DNA from 2 places in the Kitasatospora sp. NPDC004272 genome. Region 2 is predicted to be linked to the other one. Evidence: riboswitches for the same ligand, from Rfam matches in the RefSeq annotation. Region 2 holds a riboswitch; the other holds the start of a gene.
What was found. A riboswitch is a leader RNA that binds a small molecule or an ion and turns the genes downstream of it on or off. The one in region 2 is predicted to bind S-adenosylmethionine.
Positions count from the first base shown of each region.

Region 1: linked by a shared signal. The riboswitch ahead of ACWEO5_RS15255 (aminotransferase class V-fold PLP-dependent enzyme) and the one ahead of thrC (threonine synthase) in region 2 are both predicted to bind S-adenosylmethionine.

Region 1 is NZ_JBSGET010000041.1:26,010-34,316, reverse strand. Features, by position in the region: gene ACWEO5_RS15265 (rhomboid family intramembrane serine protease) at 1-505, shown strand, start outside; gene ACWEO5_RS15260 (Lrp/AsnC ligand binding domain-containing protein) at 502-783, shown strand; gene ACWEO5_RS15255 (aminotransferase class V-fold PLP-dependent enzyme) at 799-2,160, opposite strand; SAM riboswitch class IV at 2,209-2,326, opposite strand; gene trpD (anthranilate phosphoribosyltransferase) at 2,641-3,714, opposite strand; gene ACWEO5_RS15245 (response regulator) at 3,858-4,283, opposite strand; gene ctaE (aa3-type cytochrome oxidase subunit III) at 4,589-5,209, shown strand; gene qcrC (cytochrome bc1 complex diheme cytochrome c subunit) at 5,301-6,122, shown strand; gene qcrA (cytochrome bc1 complex Rieske iron-sulfur subunit) at 6,131-7,186, shown strand; gene qcrB (cytochrome bc1 complex cytochrome b subunit) at 7,183-8,307, shown strand, end outside.
Region 2 is NZ_JBSGET010000016.1:70,588-78,894, forward strand. Features, by position in the region: gene ACWEO5_RS07970 (alpha,alpha-trehalose-phosphate synthase (UDP-forming)) at 1-101, opposite strand, end outside; gene ACWEO5_RS07975 (glucosyl-3-phosphoglycerate synthase) at 252-1,250, opposite strand; SAM riboswitch class I at 1,389-1,516, shown strand; gene thrC (threonine synthase) at 1,534-2,814, shown strand; gene ACWEO5_RS07985 (MoaD/ThiS family protein) at 2,868-3,146, shown strand; gene ACWEO5_RS07990 (cold-shock protein) at 3,770-3,976, shown strand; gene groL (chaperonin GroEL) at 4,336-5,958, shown strand; gene ACWEO5_RS08000 (hypothetical protein) at 6,136-6,357, shown strand; gene ACWEO5_RS08005 (hypothetical protein) at 6,380-6,739, shown strand; gene ACWEO5_RS08010 (HD domain-containing protein) at 6,798-7,427, opposite strand; gene ACWEO5_RS08015 (ABC transporter ATP-binding protein) at 7,577-8,296, shown strand; partial or broken gene ACWEO5_RS08020 (FtsX-like permease family protein) at 8,293-8,307, shown strand, end outside.

The DNA of each region.
Region 1 (8,307 bases), on a different contig from region 2:
CCCCGAACTGTCGGCGCTGACCGCGCTGTTCGTCCACGCGGGCTGGCTGCACCTGATCGGCAACCTGCTGTTCCTGTTCGTCTTCGGCCCGGCGGTGGAGGCCCGGCTGGGCCGGGTCCGCTTCCTGACCGGCTACCTGGCGATCGGCGTGCTGGCCACCTACGGCTACGCGCTGGCCGAGTCGGGCACCCCGGACGCGGTGCGGGCGCTGGTCGGCGCGTCCGGCGCGATCGCGGGGGTGCTGGGCGCGTACCTGCGGCTGTACCCGAGGGGTCGGGTGACCGCGCTGGTGCCGCTGCTGCTGTTCCTGCCGCTGCGCCTCCCGGCCTGGCTGGTGCTCGGCCTGTGGTTCGTCCTGCAGTTCTGGTCGGTCACCTCCGGCGGCGACGGGGTGGCGTACCTGGTGCACGTGATCGGCTTCGTGACGGGCTGGTTGTTCGCCTGGGCCGCCCGTCCGGCGGGCGATACCCTGGGCGCACCTTCTCGAACAGGAGTTGCTCAGTGATCACCGCGATCGTCCTCATCAACACCGACGTCGACCGGATCCCCGAGATCGCCGAGGCGATCGCCGCCATCGAGGGCGTCAGCGAGGTCTACTCCGTCACCGGCACCTACGACCTGGTCGCGATGGTCCGGGTCCGGGGCCACGAGGACCTGGCCGAGGTCATCCCCGGCCGCCTCAACAAGGTCCCGGGCGTCACCAACACCGAGACCCACATCGCCTTCCGCACCTACTCCCAGCACGACCTGGAGGCCGCGTTCTCGCTCGGCCTGGACGGCTGAGCCCCCGGCGGCGCCTCAGTGCTGCTGGGTGTCGACGACGCAGCGGCCGCCCTCGTTGCGGTAGCTCCACTTCGCGCCGTCGCTGACCAGCTCGCGCACGGCGGTCAGGAACCGGTCCAGGTGCTCGACCGGGGTCCCGGCGCCGAAGCTGACCCGGATCGCGTTCAGGCTGCGCTCGCCGGGCAGCGAGGACTCCGGCGCCCCGCACTCACTGGGGGCCGCCTCCTCCCCGCCCAGCAGGGTGCGCACCAGCGGGTGCGCGCAGAACAGGCCGTCCCGGACGCCGATGCCGTACTCGGCGGACAGCGCGGCCGAGAAGTGCGAGCTGTTCCAGCCGCGCACCACGAACGAGACCACGCCGACCCGGTCGGAGCCCTCGCCGAACAGGTTGAGCACCCGCACCTCGGGGATCCCCGCCAGGCCCTCGGTCAGCTTCGCCACCAGCGCCCGCTCCCGGGCCTCCAGCTCCTCGAAGCCCGCCTCGTCCAGCGCCCGGCAGGCCGAGGCGATCGCGTACGCGCCGATCACGTTCGGCGAACCGGCCTCGTGTCGCGCCGGGCCGGTGTGCCACTCGACCGCCACCGAGCCGTCCAGCTCCCGGGCCACCGTCCGGCTGGCCCCGCCGCCGGCCAGGTACGGCTCCGCCGCGTCCAGCCAGTCGGAGCGGCCCGCCAGCACGCCGGCGCCGAACGGCGCGTACAGCTTGTGCCCGGAGAACGCCACCCAGTCGACGCCCAACTCCCGCACCGAGACCCGGTGGTGGGGCGCCAGCTGGGCCGCGTCCAGCACCACCCGGGCGCCGTACCGGTGCGCGACCTCGGTCAGCTCCTTCACCGGCCACAGCTCGCCGGTGACGTTCGACGCCCCGGTCACGCAGAACAGCTTCGGCCCCTCGGACGCGCCCAGCAGCGCCTCCTCCAGCGCCGCCACCGCCTCGGCGTGCGAACGCGGCGCCCGCAGGTAACGCACCGCCAGGCCCTCGCTCCGCCACGGCAGCAGCGAGGCGTGGTGCTCGGTCTCGAACGCGAACACCTCGGTCCCGGCCGGGACCGCCCCCGCGAGCAGGTTCAGCGAGTCGGTGGTCGCCCGGGTGAACACCACCTGGTCCCCGTCCCGCAGGTCCAGGAACTCCGCGACGGTCCGCCGGCTCTGCTCGAACAGGTCGGTCGACAGCTGCGACAGGTAGCCGGCCCCGCGGTGCACCGACCCGTAGTACGGCGCGTACGCCGCGACGTCGTCCCACACCCGCTTCAGCGCCGGGGCGCTCGCCGCGTAGTCCAGCGCCGCGTACCCGACCTTCTCGCCGGAGGCCAGCGGAACCTCGACGTCCGCGCCCAGTACCGCCAGCGGCTCGCAGATCTCGGTGGTCACAGACATGGGTGCACTCCTCCACGGGGTAAGGACCCCGGAGGCAGCCGCACCGGAAGTCCGCGCTTGCCACGCGGACCTGTCGCCGCGCAGCCCGGTCCTCACCCAGGGCACCCCGCCACGGACGGAGGGTTGCCGGACAGCCAGCTGGGGCTTTGCGCTGTCACTCATGACCTGGCGAAGACAGTACACGACACCCACCCCGTCTCAACACCCGTCCGCATACCGAGACGCTTCGGCACGCGCATGGGCCCCGACAGGGGCCCGGGGAACGGCGGGTCGGTGCTGCGCATGGGCCCCGACAGGGGCCCGGGGAACGGCGGGTCGATGCTGCTGACGGCCGGAGCCCACCGAAGTGTCCGTGCTGCTGCGTGCAGTGAACAGAACCCGAAGCAGACGCGCGCTCCGGCAGTGCACCGCCAGCAGACCGGGCCTCGCCGTTCCCCGAGCCCCTGGATGCGTGCCCTCGTGAGCCCCTGGCGGTGCCCGTCAGGCTTGGGTCGCCTCCGCCCAGCGCTTCAGCAGCGCCCCCGCCGCCCCGGAGTCGATCGCCGCCGCCGTCCGCACCATCGCCGCCGCGATCTGCTCGGTGAGCGGCGCCTCGCCCAGCTCCAGCGCGACCAGCGCGGCCGCGCTGTTGAGCAGGACGGCGTCCCGCACCGGCCCGCGCTCGCCGTTCAGCACCCGGCGGGCGACGTCCGCGTTGTACTCGGGGTCCGCGCCGCGCAGCGCCTCGATGCCGACCAGGTCGATCCCGACGTCCCGCGGGTCGAACGCGGTCTCCGTCACCTCGCCGCCGCGGATCACCCAGACGTGGGAGGTGGTGGTGACGGTCAGCTCGTCGAGCCCGTCGTCGCCGCGGAAGACCAGGCCCTGCGCGCCGCGCCGGGCCAGCACGCCGGCGATCAGCCCGGCCAGCCGGGTGTCGAAGCAGCCGACGGCGTGCGAGGTGACCTTCGCCGGGTTGGTGAGCGGGCCGAGGATGTTGAAGACCGTGGGGACGGCCAACTCGGCGCGCGCCTGGGCGGTGTGCCGCATCGAGGGGTGGAACTTGGCGGCGAAGCAGAAGGTCAGGCCGACCTCCTCGGCCGTCGCCGCGACCCGCTCCGCGGAGAGGTCCAGGTTGACGCCGAGCCGCCCGAGCACGTCCGAGGAGCCGGAGGCGGAGGAGGAGGCCCGGTTGCCGTGCTTGACGACCTTGGCGCCGGCCGCGGCCGCGACCACCGCGGACATGGTGGAGATGTTGACGGTCTTGGCCCGGTCGCCGCCGGTGCCGACGATGTCGACGGCCGGCCCGGGGATGTCCAGCGGGAGGGCGTGCGCGTACATCGCCTCGACCAGGCCGGCGATCTCCTCGACCGTCTCGCCCTTGCCGCGCATGGCGATCAGGAAGCCGGCCACCTGCACGGGGCTGGCCTCGCCGCTCATGATCCGGTCCATCGCCCAGGCGGTGTCGGCCTGCGTGAGGTCGTCGCCCCCCAGCAGCGAGCTCAGCAGGTCGGGCCAGGTGCGGACCACCTGCGCGGGGTCGCTACCGCCGTTCGCAGAGTGCGCGTTCACCATGGCTGACTCCAGCTCTCGTCGTCGTCCCGGAGGGATCCCAGAGGAATGGACGTCAGCCTATCGAGCGAGCGGGGACGGCCGCCCGGGGTTGCCGTCCCCTTCTCTCCAGTTGAGACGCGGTGGTGGGACGACCCGCCGCCGGGTCAGCGCCCGGCGGGCGCCCGCCGGGCGAGCCGGGCCCGCAGCAGGGCGGTCGCGGCGTCGGCCAGCGCGACCGGGTCGACGGGGTGCGAGATGGCCGCGTCGGCCCGGCTCCAGGCGGCGAGCCAGGAGTCCTGCGGGCGGCCGATCACGACCAGGACCGGCGGGCAGCCGTAGATCTCGTCCTTCAACTGCCGGGTCAGGCCGAGCCCGCCGACGGGGGCGGCCTCGCCGTCCAGCACGCAGAGGTCGACGCCGCCCTTCTCCAGGGCGCGCAGCACCGCGGGGGCGGTGGCGCACTCCAGGTAGTCGAGGGCGGGGACGTCCGCGGCGGGCCGCCTGCCGAGGGCGAGGGTCACCTGCTCACGGGTGTTGCGGTCGTCGCTGTAGACGAGAACGGTGAGCGTCTCGTCGGAGTGCTGCGCCATGGCCCCTGCTTCCTGGTGCTCGTCCTCTTATATGTGTGCCCACGCCGGGCGGCCCCGACCGAACGGCCCAGTGTGACCCGGACCACGTCCTGGGACGGATGCTACTCCCGCGCGCCCGTCCTGCGGAGACCCCGACGCGATCTCGCTCAAGCCGCCGCGCCCTGGACTCACTCCACCGGCGCAGTGCGCTCACCCGCTCCGAACAACCGTCAGAAAACGGGCGGTGCGCGAGGCGGGCATACCTCACGCACCGGACACTCCGAGGGAGACCCCCCGACGTGAAGACGGAATAAGGGACCGACATAATGTCCGTCGTGGCGACAGCAACAGCAACAGAAACCGGACACGCGCACGGAGCGGTCAACAGGCCGAACCTGGTCAGCGTCGGAACCATTGTCTGGCTGAGCTCGGAGCTGATGTTCTTCGCGGCCCTGTTCGCGATGTACTTCACCCTCCGCTCGGTCAAGGGTGCCGAGTTCTGGCACGAGAAGGCCCATGCCCTCAACGTGCCGTTCTCCTCGGTCAACACCACGATCCTGGTGCTCTCCTCGCTCACCTGCCAGCTCGGCGTGTTCGCCGCCGAGCGCGGTGACGTGAAGAAGCTGCGCTCGTGGTTCACGATCACCTTCGTGATGGGCGCCATCTTCATCGGCGGCCAGATCTTCGAGTACACCGAGCTGGTCAAGAAGGACGGCCTCTCGCTGTCCTCCGACCCGTACGGCACGGTGTTCTACCTGACCACCGGCTTCCACGGACTCCACGTGACGGGTGGTCTGATCGCCTTCCTGCTGGTCCTCGGACGGACCTACGCGGCGCGGCGGTTCACCCACGAGCAGGCAACCGCGGCGATCGTGGTGTCGTACTACTGGCACTTCGTCGACGTCGTGTGGATCGGCCTGTTCGCGACCATCTACCTGATCAAGTAACAGCCGCCCCGCCCCTGACCCGGCGTCACCTCGACGCGTGGGAGTCGGGGGCAGGCTGCTGCCGACCAGATCCTGACACCGGGGTTATTCCGTGAAAAAGCTCTCCGCACGACGGCGCCACCCACTGGCGGCGGTCGTCGTCCTACTTCTCGCCCTGGCGGCCACCGGGGGGCTGTACGCCGCTTTCGCGCCCGCCGGGAAGGCGCAGGCCGACAGCTCCGCGCAGTCGCTCGCCATCGACGAGGGCAAGAAGCTCTTCGCCGTCGGCTGCTCCTCCTGCCACGGCCTGAACGGCCAGGGCACCTCCGACGGCCCGTCGCTGGTCGGCGTCGGCTCGGCCGCGGTCGACTTCCAGGTCGGCACCGGCCGCATGCCGGCCCAGCAGCCGGGCGCCCAGGTCCCGCGCAAGAAGAACATCTACTCGCAGGCCGAGATCGACCAGCTGGCCGCCTACGTGGCCTCGCTCGGCCCCGGCCCGGTCGTCCCGGGCAAGGAGCAGTACGAGCCGTCCACCGACGCCGTCACCAACGCCGAGCAGGTCGCCAAGGGTGGCGAGCTGTTCCGCACCAACTGCGCCCAGTGCCACAACTTCGCCGGCAAGGGCGGTGCGCTGACCAACGGCAAGTACGCCCCGTCCCTCGAAGGCGTGGACGCGAAGCACATCTACGAGGCCATGCAGACCGGCCCGCAGAACATGCCCTCCTTCCCCGACACCACCATGCCGGAGGAGCAGAAGCGCGAGATCGTGGCGTTCGTCCGCCACACGAACGACGAGCCCAACCCGGGTGGTCTCGCCCTGGGCAGCCTCGGTCCGGTGACCGAGGGCCTGTTCGGCTGGATCTTCGGTCTCGGCACGCTGATCGCCATCGCGATCTGGGTCGCCGCCCACACCACCAAGGCCAAGAAGTCATGAGCCACGACATGTCAGAGAACCTGCCGGAGGCGCACGGCGCCTCCCACGGCACGGACGTCGTCTCCCACGACGACCCGTTCGCCGACCCGGGCCTGCCGGCCCACGAACCGCGTCGGACCGACATCGACGAGCGGGCCGCCAAGCGGGCCGAGCGCCAGGTGTCGCTGCTGTTCGTGGTCTCGATGCTGGCGACGATCGGCTTCATCGCGTCCTACGCGGCGATCGACGCCGACAAGCTGGTCTACATCTTCCCGCTGGGCCACGTCAGCGCGCTGAACTTCGCCCTGGGCACGACCCTCGGCCTCGCGCTGTTCTGCATCGGCGCGGGCGCGGTCCACTGGGCCCGCACCCTGATGTCGGACCACGAGCTGCCGGCCGAGCGCCACGCGATCGAGGCCGACGACGACGTCCGCAACGACGTCATCGAGCAGTTCAAGACGGGTGCCGCGGAGTCCGGCTTCGGCCGCCGCAAGATGATCCGCAACACGCTGATCGGCTCGATGGCCCTGGTGCCGCTGGCCGGCGTGGTGCTGCTGCGCGACCTCGGCTCGCTGCCGGGCAAGAAGCTGCTGCACACCGGCTGGGTCGACGCGACGGCGAGCCAGCCGATCAAGCTCGTCAACATGAACACCAACGAGCCGATGAAGCCCGAGGACATCGTCCAGGGCTCGCTGACGTTCGCCAAGCCCGAGGGCCTGGAGGAGTCCGCCGAGGACTTCCAGCAGCAGATCGCCAAGGACGCGCTGATGATCGTCCGGATCGCTCCGGAGGACATCAAGGACAGCGAGTCCCGGGAGAAGGGCTTCGAGGGCATCCTCGCCTACTCGAAGATCTGCACCCACGTCGGCTGCCCGATCTCGCTGTACGAGCAGCAGACCCACCACGCGCTCTGCCCCTGCCACCAGTCGACCTTCGACCTGGCGGACGGCGCTCGCGTCATCTTCGGCCCGGCCGGCCACCCGCTGCCGCAGCTGAAGATCACCACCGATGAGCAGGGCTACCTGATCGCCACCGGCGACTTCGACGAGCCCGTCGGCCCGAGCTACTGGGAGCGTCCGCGATGAGTTCCGCAAGCGGCACCAAGAACAGTGCCCCCAAGCCGGCCAGCACCCGTGCCAAGCCCGCCAACAAGGCGGAGGCGGCCGCCGACTGGGTCGACGGCCGGCTGGGGATCTACTCCCTGGCCAAGGCCAACCTGCGCAAGATCTTCCCGGACCACTGGTCCTTCATGCTCGGTGAGATCTGCCTCTACAGCTTCATCATCATCATCCTCACGGGTGTGTACCTGACGCTGTTCTTCAAGCCGAGCATGGCGGAGACCGTCTACCACGGTTCCTACCTGCCGCTGAACGGCATCAAGATGTCGGAGGCGTACGCCTCCACGGTGAACATCAGCTTCGAGATCCGCGGCGGTCTGCTGATCCGCCAGATCCACCACTGGGCCGCGCTGGTCTTCGTGGCCGCGATGTTCGTCCACATGATGCGCGTCTTCTTCACCGGCGCGTTCCGCAAGCCGCGCGAGATCAACTGGCTGTTCGGCTTCCTGCTGCTGTGCCTGGGCTTCTTCGACGGCTTCTTCGGCTACTCGCTGCCGGACGACCTGCTGTCGGGCACCGGCATCCGCTTCATGGAGGGCGCGATCCTGGCGGTGCCGATCGTCGGCACCTACATCCAGATGTTCCTGTTCGGCGGCGAGTTCCCGGGCACCGACATCATCCCGCGCTTCTTCACCATCCACGTGCTGCTCATCCCGGGCATCATGCTGGGCCTGCTGGTGGCGCACCTGATCCTGGTCTTCTACCACAAGCACACCCAGTGGGCGGGCCCGGGCAAGACCGAGAAGAACGTCGTCGGCATGCCGCTGATGCCGGTCTACATGGCGAAGGCCGGCGGCTTCTTCTTCCTGGTCTTCGGCATCATCGCGGTGATGTCCGCGGTCGCCACGATCAACCCGGTCTGGGCGTACGGCCCGTACCGTCCGGACCAGGTCTCCACCGACGCCCAGCCCGACTGGTACATGGGCTTCGCCGAGGGCCTGATCCGCTTCATGCCGGGCTGGGAGGTCTCCGTCTGGGGCGGCCACACGCTGAACCTGGGCGTGTTCATCCCGCTGATGATCTTCCCGCTGGTCCTGGTCGCCATCGCGGTGTGGCCGTTCATCGAGTCCTGGGTCACCGGCGACAAG
Region 2 (8,307 bases):
CCGTCGTCCTCCGTGCGGAAGGACACCGGGCCGCGGTTGGAGGCCACCAGGATCGGGGCGGCTCCGGACTGCTGGGGGCGTTCGGACACGTGATCGGCCATACAGCCAACCTTGCCGTGCGATCAGCCGACCAAACCACTCGGCGCGGCCCGCGCCGGGTGAACTCTCGGGGTCGGCCGCCGCTCCCGAAGCCGTCCGGGGCCGGAACCGCGGGCCGGAACCGCGGGCCGGGACGGGCGCGGGGCGGCGGTTCAGCGGTCGCGGTACTCGGGGAGGGTGGCCACCGGGGGCCGTTCGGTGGCCGGGACGGGGTGGGTGCGCGGGGTGAAGCCCGCCGCGGTGCGGCTGTACTGGGTGAGCAGCGGGCGGACCAGGTCCGGGTCGGCCTTGAGGCGGTGGGTGCGGTCCAGGCGTTCCAGCGCGGTGCGGTAGATGGTGGCGGCCATCCGGCCGAGGGCCTGGCCGTCCTGGTGCCGGTGGTGCCGCACGCCGACGTCGACCTGGGCCAGCGCGTCCAGGCCGGCCAGCTCCAGGGCGTCGACCAGCAGGCCCAGCTCGACGCCGTAGCCGGTCGGGAAGGGCAGCCGCTCCAGCAGCGCGCGGCGGGCCGCGTACTCGCCGCCGAGGGGCTGGACGAAGCCGGCGAGCTGCGGCCAGTGCAGGCTGAGCAGCGGGCGGGCGACCAGTTCGGTGACCCGGCCGCCGCCGGCCGGGACGACGGCGCCGTCGGCCTCGAAGGGGCGGTCGTACATGGCCTTGACCAGTTGCAGGGCCGGGTCGGTGAGCAGCGGGCCGATGATGCCGGAGACGAAGGCCGGGTCGAACTCGCGCAGGTCGGCGTCGACGAAGCAGACGATCGCGCCGCTGGTGGCGAGCAGCGAGCGCCACAGCACCTCGCCCTTGCCGGGCTCGGCGGGCAGCCGGGGCAGGATCTCGTCCCGGTGCACCACCCGGGCGCCGGCGGCGGCCGCGGCGGCGGCGGTGCCGTCCTGCGAGCCGGAGTCGACCACCACCAGCTCGTCCACCAGCGGGACGCGTTCGACCAGCTCGGTGCGGATCGCGGTGACGATCTCGCCGACGGTGGACTCCTCGTCCAGGGCGGGCAGCACCACGCTGACCGTGCCGGCCGGGCCGGCGGCCCGTTTGGCGGCCAGCAGCAGGTCGAGCGGCCGGTCGGCGGCCGTCCACGAACGGCGGCGCAGCCAGTCGGCCACCTCCGGCAGTACCCCGGGCTCGGGCTGCTCCGGCAAGTCTCGCTCCCTGTCTCGGTTCGTCTCGGGTGTCGGACGCGGGGGTGGGTCCGCCCGGGCCTTCGGATACAGTCTTCGTATTGCGACCGTGCCTTCGCACGCGGGGGTCGCTCGCAGCGTACGACCACAACTTCACAGAGCTCATCCAGAGGGACTGAGGGAACGGCCCGTTGAAGTCCCGGCAACCCTCCCGCACGGCCAGCAGGCCCGGCGGGACAGGTGCCAATTCCGTCCCGGACGCGACCGCGATCCGGGGAAGATGAGGAGAAAGGGCCTCGCCACCATGGCTGTTGACACCGCCGCATCCACCGCCGTCGACCTCGGTCCCGCGACCGCGCTGTCCTGTCGCGAGTGCGGTGCGCGCTCCCCGCTCGGTCCGGACTTCGCCTGTCCCGAGTGTTTCGGCCCGCTGGAGATCGCCTACGACTACGCGGGCTACGACGCGGAGGAGCTGCGCAAGCGGATCGAGGCCGGCCCGGCGTCGATCTGGCGCTACGCCCCGCTGCTGCCCGTCCCGGCCGACGTGGCCGACAAGCCGAACCTGAACCCGGGCTGGACCCCGCTGGTGAAGGCCGACAACCTGGGCCGCGAGCTGGGCTTCACCGGCCAGCTGTACGTCAAGGACGACTCGGGCAACCCGACCCACTCCTTCAAGGACCGGGTGGTGGCCTGCGCGATCGAGGCCGCCCGCGCCTTCGAGTTCACCACCCTCTCCTGCTCCTCCACCGGCAACCTGGCCGGCGCGGTGGGCGCCGCGGCCGCCCGGGCCGGCTTCAAGTCCTGCGTGTTCATCCCGCACGACCTGGAGCAGGGCAAGGTCGTGATGGCCGGGGTGTACGGCGGCGAGCTGGTCGGCATCGACGGCAACTACGACGACGTGAACCGCTTCTGCTCCGAACTGATCGGCGACCCGGCCGGCGAGGGCTGGGGCTTCGTGAACGTCAACCTCCGCCCGTACTACGGCGAGGGCTCCAAGACCCTGGCGTTCGAGATCTGCGAGCAGCTCGGCTGGCGGCTGCCCGACCAGATCGTCATCCCGATCGCCTCCGGTTCCCAGCTCACCAAGATCGACAAGGGCCTGCAGGAGCTGATCAAGCTCGGCCTGGTCGAGGACAAGCCGTACAAGATCTTCGGCGCCCAGGCCGAGGGCTGCTCCCCGGTCTCCGTCGCCTTCAAGGCCGGCCGCGACGTGATCAAGCCGGTCAAGCCGGACACCATCGCCAAGTCGCTGGCGATCGGCAACCCGGCCGACGGCCCGTACGTGCTGGACATCGCCCGCCGCACCGGCGGCGCGGTCGAGGACGTCACCGACGCCGAGGTGGTCGAGGCGATCAAGCTGCTCGCCCGCACCGAGGGGATCTTCGCCGAGACCGCGGGCGGCGTCACCGTGGGCGTGCTGAAGAAGCTGGTCGAGACCGGCCAGCTGGACCCGTCCAAGGAGACCGTCGCGATCAACACCGGCGACGGCCTCAAGACCCTCGACGCGGTCTCCGACGCCGGCATGGCCGCCGTGATCCGCCCGACGCTGGAGTCCTTCCGCGCCGCCGGCCTCGCCACCGCCTGACACCCAGCCGCAGGACACCCCCCACGCCCCGACCCCACGCCCGAGGAGCCCGCATGAGCGCCAACGTCCGCATCCCGACCATCCTGCGCACCTACACCGGCGGCGCCGCCGAGGTGACCGCCGAGGGCGCCACCCTGGCCGCCCTCATCGCGGACCTGGAGGCGAACCACGCCGGCATCGCCGCCCGCCTGCTGGACGACACCGGCAAGCTGCGCCGCTTCGTCAACGTGTACGTGAACGACGACGACGTGCGCTTCGCCGAGGGCCTGGAGACCGAGATCAAGGACGGCGCCTCGGTGTCGATCATTCCGGCGGTGGCGGGCGGCTGCTGACCGCCCCGCATTCCCGCGGCCGCCGTTTGGTTCGGAATTCAATTTTCCGGACCGGACGGCGGCTTCGTGTTCGGCCGGGCCCATTGCCCTCGTTACCTGCGGTTTTCCCGCCGGGCGGGGCGGCGGAATTCCGCCGAGGGTCGGGGAGTAGAGTTCCGGTCAGGTCCGTTACCCCCCACGGCCCGGTTCAATCCCCCTTTTTCTGCACCGCCCTGCGCCTCCCCGCACCGCACCGCACCGCGCCCCGCCCGTGCAGGACCCCGCTCCGCCCCGCCCGTCGGGACCGGCGCCGGCCCGGCCCGCCGCCCTTTCTCGCCCGACGCGGTCCGGTGCCGCCCGTTCTGTCAGGCCGCCGTCAGAATTGTTCCGGCGTTTTGCGGTGCCGCGTCCGATATGTCCAGTGGCAATTGTCGGGCAGTGCGCCTTTCGCCCCGGCATATCCCCTGCGGGGCCCGGAGTTTCCCCGGAAATTGGGCCTGTTGCAGAGGGCGCATATCCGGATACATTCAGCCGCGACAGAGGCTGCGCCGTACGGGGGGGAGTCCCCAGGCCGGCCTTCCAGACCTCCGGGTCCGCGTCCCGCGGATCTCTGAAGGGCCAGCACAGCACAAGGGGAGTTCGGAATGGCTCAGGGCACCGTCAAGTGGTTCAACGCCGAGAAGGGCTACGGCTTCATCGCGGTCGACGGTGGAGCGGACGTGTTCGTCCACTACAGCGCGATCCAGATGGACGGCTACCGCACCCTGGAAGAGGGCCAGCGGGTCGAGTTCGAGATCTCGCAGGGTCAGAAGGGTCCGCAGGCCGACATGGTCCGCGCCGCCGGCGCCTGAGGCACCGGCTGACCGCACGGCCGCAGGCCGCGCACAGAACGCCACAGGCAGGCCCGCCCCGACGCGACGGCGTCCGGGGCGGGCCCGTCGGCTTTTCCGGGCGTTTCCCGGGCCCCGCGGCGCCCCCGCCGGGTCGCGCCGGGGTCGTGGCAGGGCCGCGGCAGGGCCCCAATGGGCTTGCACTCGCCACCCGAGAGTGCTAATCATTGGCGTTAGCACTCACCGTGTGAGAGTGACAAACGGACCGGGCCGGTGAGGCCCCGGAAGCGGTAGGGGAAGGGACCCCCGCTCTCCTGGGCCGTCCGTCGCGGGCACCCCTTGGTCCGAGCAGTCGACCGTGTCCCGGAGGACCACTTCTGATGGCCAAGATCATCGCCTTTGACGAGGAAGCCCGCCGCGGCCTTGAGCGTGGCATGAACCAGCTTGCCGACGCCGTGAAGGTCACGCTCGGCCCCAAGGGTCGCAACGTCGTCCTGGAGAAGAAGTGGGGCGCCCCCACGATCACCAACGACGGTGTCTCCATCGCCAAGGAGATCGAGCTCGAAGACCCGTACGAGAAGATCGGCGCCGAGCTGGTCAAGGAGGTCGCCAAGAAGACCGACGACGTCGCGGGTGACGGCACCACCACCGCCACCGTGCTCGCCCAGGCGCTCGTCCGCGAGGGTCTGCGCAACGTCGCCGCCGGCGCCAACCCGATGGCCCTCAAGCGCGGCATCGAGAAGGCCGTCGCCGCCGTCTCCGACCAGCTGCTGGCCCAGGCCAAGGACGTGGAGACCAAGGAGCAGATCGCCTCCACCGCCTCCATCTCGGCCGCCGACACCCAGATCGGCGAGCTCATCGCCGAGGCCATGGACAAGGTCGGCAAGGAAGGCGTCATCACCGTCGAGGAGAGCAACACCTTCGGCCTGGAGCTTGAGCTCACCGAGGGCATGCGCTTCGACAAGGGCTACATCTCCGCCTACTTCGCCACCGACCTGGAGCGCATGGAGGCGAGCTTCGAGGACCCGTACATCCTCATCGCCAACTCCAAGATCTCCTCGGTCAAGGACCTGCTCCCGCTGCTGGAGAAGGTCATGCAGAGCGGCAAGCCGCTCGTCATCATCGCCGAGGACGTCGAGGGCGAGGCCCTGTCGACCCTGGTCGTGAACAAGATCCGCGGCACCTTCAAGTCCGTCGCCGTCAAGGCCCCGGGCTTCGGCGACCGCCGCAAGGCCATGCTCGGCGACATCGCCATCCTGACCGGCGGCACCGTGATCTCCGAGGAGGTCGGCCTCAAGCTGGAGAACGCCGGCGTCGACCTGCTCGGCACCGCCCGCAAGGTCGTCATCACCAAGGACGAGACCACCATCGTCGACGGCGGCGGCGACAGCGACCAGGTCGCCGGCCGGGTCAACCAGATCCGCGCCGAGATCGAGAACTCCGACTCGGACTACGACCGCGAGAAGCTCCAGGAGCGCCTCGCCAAGCTGGCCGGCGGCGTGGCCGTCATCAAGGCCGGCGCGGCCACCGAGGTCGAGCTCAAGGAGCGCAAGCACCGCATCGAGGACGCGGTGCGCAACGCCAAGGCCGCCGTCGAGGAGGGCATCGTCGCCGGTGGCGGCGTCGCCCTGCTGCAGGCCGGTGTCGCGTTCGACAAGCTGGAGCTGGAGGGCGACGAGGCCACCGGTGCCAACATCGTCCGCGTGGCCCTGGAGGCCCCGATCAAGCAGATCGCGACCAACGCCGGCCTTGAGGGCGGCGTCGTGGTCGAGAAGGTCCGCAACCTGCCCGCCGGCCACGGCCTGAACGCCGCGACCAACGAGTACGTCGACCTGGTCGCCTCCGGCATCATCGACCCGGCCAAGGTCACCCGCTCCGCGCTGCAGAACGCCGCCTCCATCGCGGCGCTGTTCCTCACCACCGAGGCCGTCATCGCCGACAAGCCGGAGAAGGCCGCCGCGGCCGCCGGCGGCGGCATGCCGGGCGGTGACATGGACTTCTGATCCGCCCGCCGGTCTCCACCGGCCCGGATCGGTCAGTCTCACGCCGTGAGGGCGGTCTCCTTCGGGAGGCCGCCCTCACGGCGTTCCCGCCGGGGTCACCCCTTCGTGGGACGCCGCACCCGCAGCGGGTCGGAACGTCGGCGCAGGTCCGTGCCGTGAGCGGCAGGAGGAACGGTGGTGGAACGCGACCACGACGGGGACCACCTGCTGGTGGACCGGTTCGACCGGCCCGGGCCGACGGTGACGCTCTACTCCGAACCCTCCGACGGGGCGTACGGGCAGAGCGTGCGGGTGCCGTTCGGGAAGCCGGTCGAGCTGCCGGAGCCGTTCGGGAAGCCGGTCGAGCTGCCGGAGCCGTTCGGGTTCGTGCTGGCGACGGCGGACTTCCCGCTGCCGTAGCGGAGTGCGGGACAATGGGCGGATGGCCAGTTCCGACATCGAAGCCGCCCTGCACAGCGCGCGGGCGCTGATCCTCGCCGACCTCACCGCCCGGGACGTCGCCGACGCGGCGATCGTCTCGCTGGTGGAGGACGCCGTCACCCACCGCCGCTGGTGGCTCGAACAGTGGCCCGCCGGGTGCGAGTTCGTGCTCGGGCTGGTGGCCCAGGACGTCCAGGACGCGCTGCTGGAGTCGTACGGGCGGTGGCCGCTGTGCACCGCCTGCGCCGAGGAGGAGGACGACCCGCACGCGCTGGGGGTCGAGCCGGAACTCGGGCCCGACCCGCACTGGGTGTGCGGCAAGCGCGGCGTGGCGGTGGCACCGGTCGGGGGACTGGTGTGATCCCGGCCGGCCCGCCGCGGTCCGCACCGGGCCGGGCGGGCCAGGCGGGCCGCGCGGGTCAGGCCTCCAGGGCGGCCAGTTCGCGGTGCATGTTCGCGCGGGCCCGGGCGTCGTAGCGGGCGTGCGCCTCGGGGGTGCGGTAGAGGGAGGGCAGCGCGAGGAGCTGGCGCAGGATCGCGGCGCGGCCCTCGCGGAAGGCGTCCGGCGGGACGAAGGAGTACTCGTCGCGGACGGCGGCGGCGTAGGCGTCGTACGCCGCGGGCGGGCCGCCGAGGACGGCGAGGTCGGCGTCGCAGAGGACCTCGCCGTTGCGGTCGCCGGGGGCGGGGTGGTGGGTGACGGTGAGCCGGACCAGGCGGTCGACCTCGTGGACCAGGGGTTCGGGCAGGCCGGCCTCGCGCAGGGCGCGGCAGGCCAGGGCGGCGCTGCGCTCCTCGTTCTCGGAGCGCTCGGGGCGGTAGACGGCGTCGTGGAACCAGGCGGCGAGCCGGACGGCGTCGGGGTCGTCGGCGTGCGCGGCGAGTTCGTCGATCCGGTCGAGGACGGCTTCCAGGTGGGCGGTGGTGTGGTACCGGCGTTGCGGCTCGGCCCAGCGGGTGAGCAGGTCGCGGGCGTAGGGCTCGGGGTCGGCGGTGGCGCCGCAGCGGGTGAGCAGGTCGTGCCAACGGGCGGACAGCGGTGCGGTCATGACGCCCATTCTGCTCCCCGGGAACCGCTCGGCGGGTGTGATCCGTCCTATAGGTAGTTCGCCGACTTATGTCGCACACTTGAGTAGTCGGCGTCCGGCGGCTATACATACTCGGTATGCAAGACGTTCCGCTGTTCCGAGGGGGAGCCATGACCGGACCGAACGCGCAGACCGTGCTGCGCCTGGAAGGGGTCGGCCGGGTGCACGGCCGGGGCGCGGCCGAGGTGCACGCGCTGCACCCGATCGACCTGGAGGTGCGGGCCGGGGAGTTCCTGGCCGTGATGGGCCCGTCCGGCTCCGGCAAGTCCACCCTGCTCGCGCTGGCCGGCGGCCTGGACCGGCCCTCCAGCGGCCGGGTGCTGGTGGAGGGCGCCCCGCTGGCGGGGCTGAGCCGGGCGAAGCTGGCCGACGTGCGCCGCCGCTCGGTGGGCTACGTGTTCCAGTCGTACAACCTGCTGCCGGCCCTGACCGCGGCCGAGAACATCGCCCTGCCAAGGGAGTTGGAGGGGGTGTCGGCCCGCACCGCCCGCGCCGAGGCGCTGGCCGTGCTCGGCGAACTGGGCATCGGCGAACTCGCCGACCGCTTCCCGGAGGACATGTCCGGCGGCCAGCAGCAGCGCGTCGCGATCGGCCGGGCGCTGTCCGGGCAGCGCCGACTGGTGCTCGCCGACGAACCCACCGGGGCGCTCGACTCGGCCACCGGCGAGGCGGTGCTGGAGGTGCTGCGGGCCCGCTGCGACGCCGGGGCGGCCGTCATGATGGTCACCCACGACGCCGCCCACGCCTCCTGGGCGGACCGGGTGGTCTTCCTGCGCGACGGCCGGCTCGTCGACGAGAAGACCGCCGCCGCCGGGGCGGTGCACCGGTGAGCGCCCTGCGG